2 regions of the Cedecea sp. NFIX57 genome follow, and region 1 is predicted to be linked to the other one. Evidence: predicted binding sites of a transcription regulator. Region 1 holds the regulator's gene; the other holds the start of a gene.
The links. The regulator LexA, encoded in region 1, represses DNA repair genes until DNA is damaged. The targets are predictions, from matches to a motif close to TNCTGTATGTACATACAGNA.
Positions count from the first base shown of each region.

Region 1 (4,364 bases):
GTGCGGCGGAACCAGCCCCTGGTGATAAAGCACGTAGGAAAGCAGCAGATAATCCATGTGGCTGCGGTGGCAGGGAACATAGACGATTTCGTGGCCGTCGTGGGCAAGCTGGCGCACGCGCTCGGCGTTATGCACGTTAATGCCCTGATAGAGGCGGTTCCAGGTTAAGCCTAAAACGCGGTCCGTCAGACGTACAGCTTCGTAGGAGAAGTTGGCGGCAATCTCTTCCATCAGGGCAACGGCGTTTTGCTGCGCTTTCTCATGGGAGATCTTCTTGCTGCGGGCTTCATCTTCTACCGCGCGGGCAATCGCTTTTGACGCCAGCAGCTTGTTAAAGAGATCCTGGCGAACCGGCAGGCGCGGGCCAACGGCGGCCAGACGCTGGCGGGCAAAGTGAGTGCGCGCCACGCGAGCCAGTTTTTGGGCGATAATCTTGTCCGTGCCGTGTTCGGTTGCCATACGGCGAAGCGAAACGGGCGGTGAGAAACGCACGAAGCTATCGCGACCCAGCCAGGAAACCGCAAAGAATTTCTGGACGCCGTTCAGCGTGCGTAAAGGCGGATTGATTTCCCCTTTTTCACGCCCTGGCGAGCGGCCGAACATCACGGAAACCGGCACCATCTGCACATCGAGATCGGGATTGCTGCGGTGCAGATCCAGATAATCGTGGAACAGTTTTACCGACTCTTCTTTTGGCGTGTAATAGGTGAAGACGCGCGGCCCGCCGTGGATAAACACGTAGCGCGGCAGCAGTACGCCGTCAATTTCCAGAGGTTCCAGCGGGTCGGGCAGATCGTGATCCAGACATTGGGCACGCAGCGTCAGTAAGTCTGCCTTAGAATTGTAGGGCAGGACGTACATGATGGGGCGTGAAGGGTCCAGACCGAGTTCGGTTTGTGGATCCGCCGGAATAGACTTGCTCTTTACCAGAACGCTTAATGGTAAATTCAGTAATTTGTAGTAAATTCTTGGCCAGCCTGACATAAATGATGTAAAGCCTCAGGTTAATAATGCAAATGCGCCGCAAGGATATCAGAAACTCTGGGGAATTTCTGTGGCGCTGCGATTTAGACTCAATGAGCATTGATGCTCAATCTTTAAAAAGGTTTCCTTGAATGGCGAATAATACCACCGGCATCACCCGCATTATTAAGGCTGCAGGCTACTCATGGAAGGGGCTCCGTGCGGCCTGGATCAACGAAGCTGCCTTTCGTCAGGAGGGCGTGGCTGCGGTTATCGCTATCGCCATCGCCTGCTGGCTGGATGTGGACCCCATCACGCGTATTTTACTGATTGGCTCGGTGGTTTTGGTGATGATTGTCGAAATCCTCAACAGCGCCATTGAAGCACTGGTTGACCGTGTTGGCACCGAGTACCACGAGCTTTCAGGGCGAGCCAAAGATATGGGTTCAGCCGCCGTATTGATAGCGATTATCCTTGCGGTTGCGACCTGGGCCACCTTGCTTTGGTCACATTTGCGATAGCTCTTCCAGAATAGTTTAAGTCGCTGGTTTTTTGCTTAATTTGTGGTTTCAAAATCGCCCGGGGCTGTATATACTCACAGCATGACTGTATAAACACCCAGGGGGCGGAATGAAAGCACTAACTACCAGGCAGCAAGAGGTGTTTGATCTCATTCGGGATCATATCAACCAGACCGGCATGCCACCTACGCGCGCCGAAATTGCACAACGTCTGGGGTTCCGTTCTCCAAACGCCGCGGAAGAGCATCTGAAAGCGCTGGCACGTAAAGGTGCCATTGAGATTGTTTCTGGCGCATCACGCGGCATTCGTCTGCTGGTTGAAGAAGAAAATGGCCTGCCGCTGGTGGGCCGTGTTGCAGCCGGTGAGCCGCTGCTGGCGCAGCAGCACATCGAAGGCCACTACCAGGTTGACCCTTCTCTGTTCAAACCGAATGCCGATTTCCTGCTGCGCGTCAGCGGCATGTCGATGAAAGATATCGGCATCATGGACGGTGATTTATTAGCGGTACACAAAACTCAGGACGTACGTAATGGCCAGGTCGTTGTCGCGCGTATCGACGATGAAGTGACCGTAAAACGCCTGAAAAAGCAGGGTAACACCGTGCACCTGCTGCCGGAAAACAGCGAATTCCAGCCTATTGTGGTCGATCTTCGCGAGCAGAGTTTTAGCATTGAAGGCCTGGCCGTCGGGGTTATCCGCAACGGTGAATGGCTGTAACGCCTCTTCCGGTGGTGCGGTAAATATGCCGTGCCACCTGCTTTAAATTCCCCTCTATTATCCTCTGGATCATTCCCATGCGATTCTTTTCGTCAACGGATGGTGCGCTGTGGCGGCTTGCGCTGCCGATGATTTTTTCCAACATTACCGTGCCGTTACTGGGCCTGGTCGATACCGCGGTCATTGGCCATCTTGATAGCCCAACCTATCTCGGCGGGGTCGCTATCGGTGCCACGGCGACCAGTTTCCTCTTTATGCTGCTGCTTTTTCTGCGCATGAGCACCACCGGGTTAACGGCACAGGCGTTTGGCGCGAACGATCCGCAGCGACTGGCGCGCGCGCTGGTTCAACCCCTGATGCTGGCGCTGATAGCCGGGCTGGCTATCGTGGTCCTGCGTTATCCACTGATCAACCTTGCGCTGCACGTTGTTGGCGGCAATGACGAGGTGCTGTATCAGGCAAGGCGCTTCCTGGAAATCCGCTGGCTGAGCGCCCCCGCATCGCTGGCTAACCTCGTGCTGTTAGGCTGGCTGCTGGGCGTTCAGTATGCGCGAGCGCCGGTCATTCTGTTGGTCGTCGGCAACCTGATTAATATCGTGCTCGATCTCTGGCTGGTGATGGGGCTGCACATGAACGTGCAGGGGGCGGCGCTGGCCACGGCGGTGTCCGAATATGCCACGTTTATCATCGGCCTAGTGATGGTGCGCAAAGTGATGAAGCTGCGGGGCATCAGTTGGGCTCGTCTTAAAACGGCCTGGCAGGGGGATTTGCGTAAGCTGCTGGCGCTTAATCGCGACATCATGCTGCGTTCGCTGCTGCTGCAAATCTGCTTTGCTTCTATCACCATTTTTGGTGCGCGTCTTGGCAGTGAAATTGTCGCCGTTAACGCCGTACTGATGACGCTGCTGACCTTCACCGCCTATGCGCTCGATGGCTTTGCTTACGCCGTGGAGGCCCATTCAGGGCAGGCTTACGGGGCGCGTAACCGTGGGCAGTTGCTCGAGGTTTGGGGGGCTGCGTGCAGGCAGGCGGGGCTGGTTGCGATAGCGTTTGCCGCTATTTATGCCTTTGCCGGGGAGCAAATTGTTGCCCTGCTTACCTCTCTGCCGGAGCTTCGTGTTCTGGCAAACCATTATCTTGCCTGGCAGGTTATTTTGCCGGTAGTGGGCGTTTGGTGCTACCTGCTGGATGGCATGTTTATCGGCGCGACACGGGGTGCCGAAATGCGAAACAGCATGGCGGTTGCGGCATTGGGTTTTGGCGTGACGATGCTTACGCTGCCTTTGTGGGGCAACCACGCCCTGTGGCTGTCGCTGGCGGTGTTTTTAGCCTTGCGCGGCCTGTCGCTTGGCGTCATCTGGCGACGCCACTGGCGCAATAACACCTGGTTCGCTGCATCGGGCAGCCATTGATCGCGCTGCCTGACGCTCGTTAACCCATCTTCTATCGTGCTGATTTCTCTTTTTTAAGGCGAGGAATTAGCATGTCATCGCTTTTAATGATGGTTAAAGATTCTGAGTTTTAAATTTAACTCAGAATCCTTGTCTACAATTACCTTTACATCCAGCAGACAGTGGGTGTGCTCCAGAAAGTCAGCATCCTGCAGCCCGGATGCACAAACCTAAACCGAACGATGAGGAGATGACGATGAATAAGGACGAAATCGGCGGTAACTGGAAGCAGTTCAAAGGTACGATCAAAGAGAAATGGGGTAAGCTGACCGATGACGATATGACCGTCATCGAAGGGAAGCGTGACCAGCTGGTGGGTAAAATCCAGGAACGCTACGGCTACGCCAAAGACCAGGCAGAGAAAGAAGTGAAGGACTGGGAGTCCGGGAGCAAATACCGCTGGTAACCTGGCGGCCCCTCAAATGTGCTACTCAGTAAGACCAATCCTGCCCGGGTACAAGGACGTACCACTCCCTCTTAACGCTTTTTCTTTGGCTGCACTGAATGATCGTGATTGCAGGCGTCGTGGTGGCTACAGGCTTCCACTTCCGAGCAATCCGCACACAATCCGTGAGCTTCAATCACGTTATGGCGCAGGGTAAATCCCATTTTGGATGCCAGTTTCTGCATAATATCTTCCACACCCTGAGCCGCTTGCTCTTTTACCGCTCCGCATCTGTCGCAGATAAACATGGCGGAAGAGTGGGTTGG
Region 1 is NZ_FXAS01000011.1:39,919-44,282, forward strand. It holds gene plsB (glycerol-3-phosphate 1-O-acyltransferase PlsB) at 1-984, opposite strand, end outside; gene B9Y90_RS11295 (diacylglycerol kinase) at 1,116-1,484, shown strand; gene lexA (transcriptional repressor LexA) at 1,594-2,202, shown strand; gene dinF (MATE family efflux transporter DinF) at 2,280-3,614, shown strand; gene B9Y90_RS11310 (CsbD family protein) at 3,850-4,059, shown strand; gene zur (zinc uptake transcriptional repressor Zur) at 4,131-4,364, opposite strand, start outside.

Region 2 (4,364 bases), on a different contig from region 1:
CGTTCCCCACAATGCCGATATTGCGCAGCTTTTCACGCCCCATTTTCAGCATCGAATCGTTAATATCGGCCAATACGACTTCACCGGTCTCACCGACCAGACGAGAAAATTTCGCCGTCAGATCGCCCGTACCGCCCGCAAGATCCAGCACGCGCTGGCCACGACGCACACCGCTACAATCTATCGTGTAGCGTTTCCACAACCTGTGGATACCAAAAGACATCAGGTCGTTCATTACGTCGTATTTCGCCGCAACAGAGTGGAACACGTTCGCCACCATATCGACCTTTTGCTCTTTAGCTACGGTACGGAAGCCAAAGTGCGTTGTTTCCTGGGATCCGGACTCCTGGGATTCATCAACCATCTCAATGCCTGCTTAATCAAGAAAATGTTCGGGAAGTGTAACAGAATGGGCGCGAAAGCCCTATGATTCAACCGTGCTACTCAGCCTCAGTTTAACGCTCTTCACCTGTGCGCAATGAAGACAAAGCATCGAATTCAGCCTCAGGTTCTTCGCCCTCATGGCCCAGTCGCGCCGAATCATCCTCATCTTCCTGACGAGCGCGTTCAACCAGATCTGGATTCATCTCACGTTTGACTTCTACGCCAAGCCCGCGAAACGCATCAGCCTGAACCAGGATATTCCCACGCCCGGACGAAAGCTTTTTCATCGCCTGCCGATAGTTGTCCTGGGCCTTATCGAGGCTTTGCCCAATGGCAGACATATCATCCACGAACAGGCGCATTTTATCGTACAGTCGCCCCGCCCTGTCGGCGATTTGTTGGGCATTACGGCTTTGATGTTCATAGCGCCACAGGTTAGCAATCGTGCGCAACGCCACCAGCAGCGTCGTCGGGCTCACCAGCATAATGTTATTTTTCAGCGCTTCGCTAATCAGTTCAGGCTGTCTGTCGATAGCCAGCAGGAAAGCGGGCTCAACGGGAATAAACATCAACACGTAGTCCAGGGAACGCAACCCCGGCAGTTGCTGGTAATCCTTACGGCCCAGAAGGCGAATATGGCTGCGGATAGCGGCGATGTGTTCATTCAGCGCACTTTCACGCGTGAGTTCATCTTCACCATTGAAGTAACGCTCGTAGGCCACCAGCGTCATTTTTGCATCAATAACAACGTCTTTGCCCTGCGGCAGGCGAACGATAACATCCGGCTGCATGCGGCTGTTATTTTCGAGCTGGATATTCACCTGAGTCTGATACTCATGGCCTTCACGCAGGCCAGAAGCTTCCAGTACCCGAGTTAACACCACTTCCCCCCAGTTACCCTGGGTTTTGTTGTCGCCCTTTAGCGCTTTGGTGAGATTGAGCGCCTCTTGCGCCATTTGTGCATTGAGCTGCTGCAGGTTACGGATTTCGTGCGTCAGCGTATGGCGTTCACGGGCCTCCTGACCAAAACTTTCCTGGACCTGGCGACGGAAACCATCGAGCTGCTCACGAAGTGGAGAGAGCAACATGTTCAGGCTTTGGCGGTTCTGCTCTTCAACTTTGCGCCCGCTTTGCTCAAAAATACGGTGGGCCAGATTCTCAAACTGCTCATTCAGGCGCTGCTCGCTATTGAGCATTTGACGGTGCTTGTCTTCAGCATTGAGCCGCGTTTGCTCCAGCAATGTGGTTAATTCACGGATATCTGCTTCCTGCCCGCTGTTAATTTCCATTTGGGTGCGGACTTCACGGTTAAGCTGGTCGCACTCTTCCCGCCAGTGCTGGTTTTGCTGAAGCTCCTGCCGCGCGGCTGTAAGCTCACCGTAGATTTCACGCTGTTCTTCATGTAAAGCCGACAGCCGCTGTGCCGCACGCAGACTGGCGATAAGCCAGCCGGTCAGCAAGCCCACCAGCCCGATGCCCAGCCCAAACAACAGTGAAATATCCATGCATCCCCCAAAACGATATCAACATCGGCAAAATAAAATTCTGCTGTATAAATGTCCAGATGAAAAGGGATTTTCCGGAAGGGAGTGCGCAAAGCATAAAAAAAGCCGGCGAGCGCCGGCCTTATGAACGGAAAAGCAAAACTACAGCAGGCGACGCGCCGCCTCGACCACGATTTTCACCGCGTGGCTTTCCGTTTTCTTCATGGTTTCCGCATTAGGGATCTCTTGCTGAGTACGGTTCACGATTACTCCAGCAACCATACCCGCACGCAGGCCCTGGCTTGAACACATGGTCAGCAGCGTGGCGGATTCCATTTCATAGTTCATCACGCCCATTTCCTGCCACTCTTTCATTGAGCCTTTGAAGCGGCTAACTACGCGGCCGGACAGCGTGTCGTAACGCTCCTGCCCAGGGTAGAAGGTGTCGGAGGATGCGGTCACGCCGATGTGCGTCGTTGCGCCCACGGCTTTTGCCGCTTCAACCAGCGCAGTGGTACATGCGAAGTCTGCCACAGCCGGGTATTCCATAGGCGCGAAGTGCAGGCTGGCACCATCAAGGCGAACGGAGGCGGTGGTCACAAGCACATCGCCCACGTTGATGTTCGGCTGAATCGCCCCGGTCGTCCCGACGCGCAGGAAAGTACGGATGCCAAGCTGCGCCAGTTCTTCAACAGCAATAGAGGTCGATGGGCCGCCGATACCGGTAGAACAGATGATAACCGGCTTGCCGTCGAGTTCGGCGCGCCAGGAAGTGAATTCACGGTGGGAAGCCAGCTTAACCGGCTTGTCCATCAGCGCGGCGATTTTTTCCACACGCTCAGGATCGCCTGGGACGATGGCAAGCGTAGCCCCTTGCAGGTCATTTTTAGTGAGGCCGAGATGGAAAACATCAGACTTGGACATAACAGACTCCTCTGTTGAGTAGGTTTCAGGAGAAGCAAAGCGACACTTTACAGAACCCCTGAGCATAATTTCGTGATGACGCTCACTTTGAATGAAACAAATTACATTATTTGTATGCTCATATGCGATCAGCATCACAATTAAGTGTCGATCGGGCTATTTTTTGAACTTTGACGGCGTTTTTTGCCCGCCAGATTTGCTACTAATCCTGGCTATAGTTATCACACTGCGCTAATGCTGGTTCGGAGAAAACCATGAAACAAAAGCAAACAACACATAACACACCGGGCGAAGGTTTCGCACCGGCGGCCTCACCCATCGCCCCCACCGCTTTGCTAACGCCGGACGACGCTATTCTTTCTGGGGAAACGTCAATTCCAAGCCAGGGCGACAATATGCCGGCTTACCACGCCAGGCCCAAAAATGCCGATGGCCCGCTGCCGGTCGTTATTGTCATTCAGGAGATTTTTGGCGTACACGAACATATCCGCGATCTCTGTCGCCGGCTGGCGCTTGAAGGCTACCTGGCCATTGCCCCGGAGCTCTATTTTCGCCAGGGCGAACCGGGTGACTTCGCCGATATTCCCACGTTGTTAAGCGGCCTGGTCTCAAAAGTACCGGACAACCAGGTGCTGGGCGATCTTGACCATGTGGCAAGTTGGGCTTCACGCAACGGCGGCGACGCGCACCGCCTGATGGTCACCGGTTTTTGCTGGGGCGGGCGAATCGCCTGGCTTTATGCGGCACACAATCCACAGCTCAAAGCGGCCGTCGCCTGGTACGGCAAGCTGACAGGTGAAAAGACGTTGAACTCTCATCACCACCCGGTAGATATCGCCGTCAATCTTAATGCGCCAGTGCTAGGCCTGTATGGTGGCCAGGATACCGGGATCTCTCAGGAAAGCGTTGAGACCATGCGCCAGGCACTAAGAGCGGCCAATGCCAATGCGGAAATCATTGTTTACCCGGAAGCCGGGCATGCTTTTAACGCAGATTATCGCCCGAGCTACCATGAAGAGTCGGCCAAAGATGGTTGGGAAAGAATGCTGGCGTGGTTTAAACGCTATGGCGTGAGGAAGTAATAAGAAAGGGGGCGAAAAGCCCCCTTTACTCTTAGCATCAAGCAGTGCGCAGATTCTGAGCCGCTTGTACCATGTTTGCCAGCGCCGCACGGGTTTCCGGCCAGCCACGGGTTTTCAGGCCGCAGTCAGGGTTAACCCACAAGCGCTCTGCCGGAACGGATTCCGCCGCTTTCTTGAGCAGGGCTTCAATCCATTGCACATCCGGAACGTTTGGAGAGTGGATGTCGTATACCCCCGGCCCGATTTCATTCGGGTACTCGAACTCTTTAAACGCCTCCAGCAGATCCATATCGGAACGGGAAGTTTCGATGGTGATCACGTCCGCATCCAGCGCCGCAATGGAGTCCATGATGTCGTTGAACTCGCAGTAGCACATGTGGGTGTGGATTTGGGTGTCATCTCGCACCACGGCGGCGTTCAGACGGAAGGCTTCCACGCCCCACTCCAGATAAGCCTGCCAGTCAGACTGGCGCAGCGGCAAACCTTCACG
Region 2 is NZ_FXAS01000025.1:6,351-10,714, forward strand. It holds gene ubiE (bifunctional demethylmenaquinone methyltransferase/2-methoxy-6-polyprenyl-1,4-benzoquinol methylase UbiE) at 1-364, opposite strand, end outside; gene rmuC (DNA recombination protein RmuC) at 456-1,889, opposite strand; gene udp (uridine phosphorylase) at 2,031-2,792, opposite strand; gene B9Y90_RS18975 (dienelactone hydrolase family protein) at 3,047-3,874, shown strand; gene metE (5-methyltetrahydropteroyltriglutamate--homocysteine S-methyltransferase) at 3,912-4,364, opposite strand, start outside.
Region 2: the regulator LexA is predicted to act here: its motif matches at 1,931-1,950, upstream of rmuC (DNA recombination protein RmuC).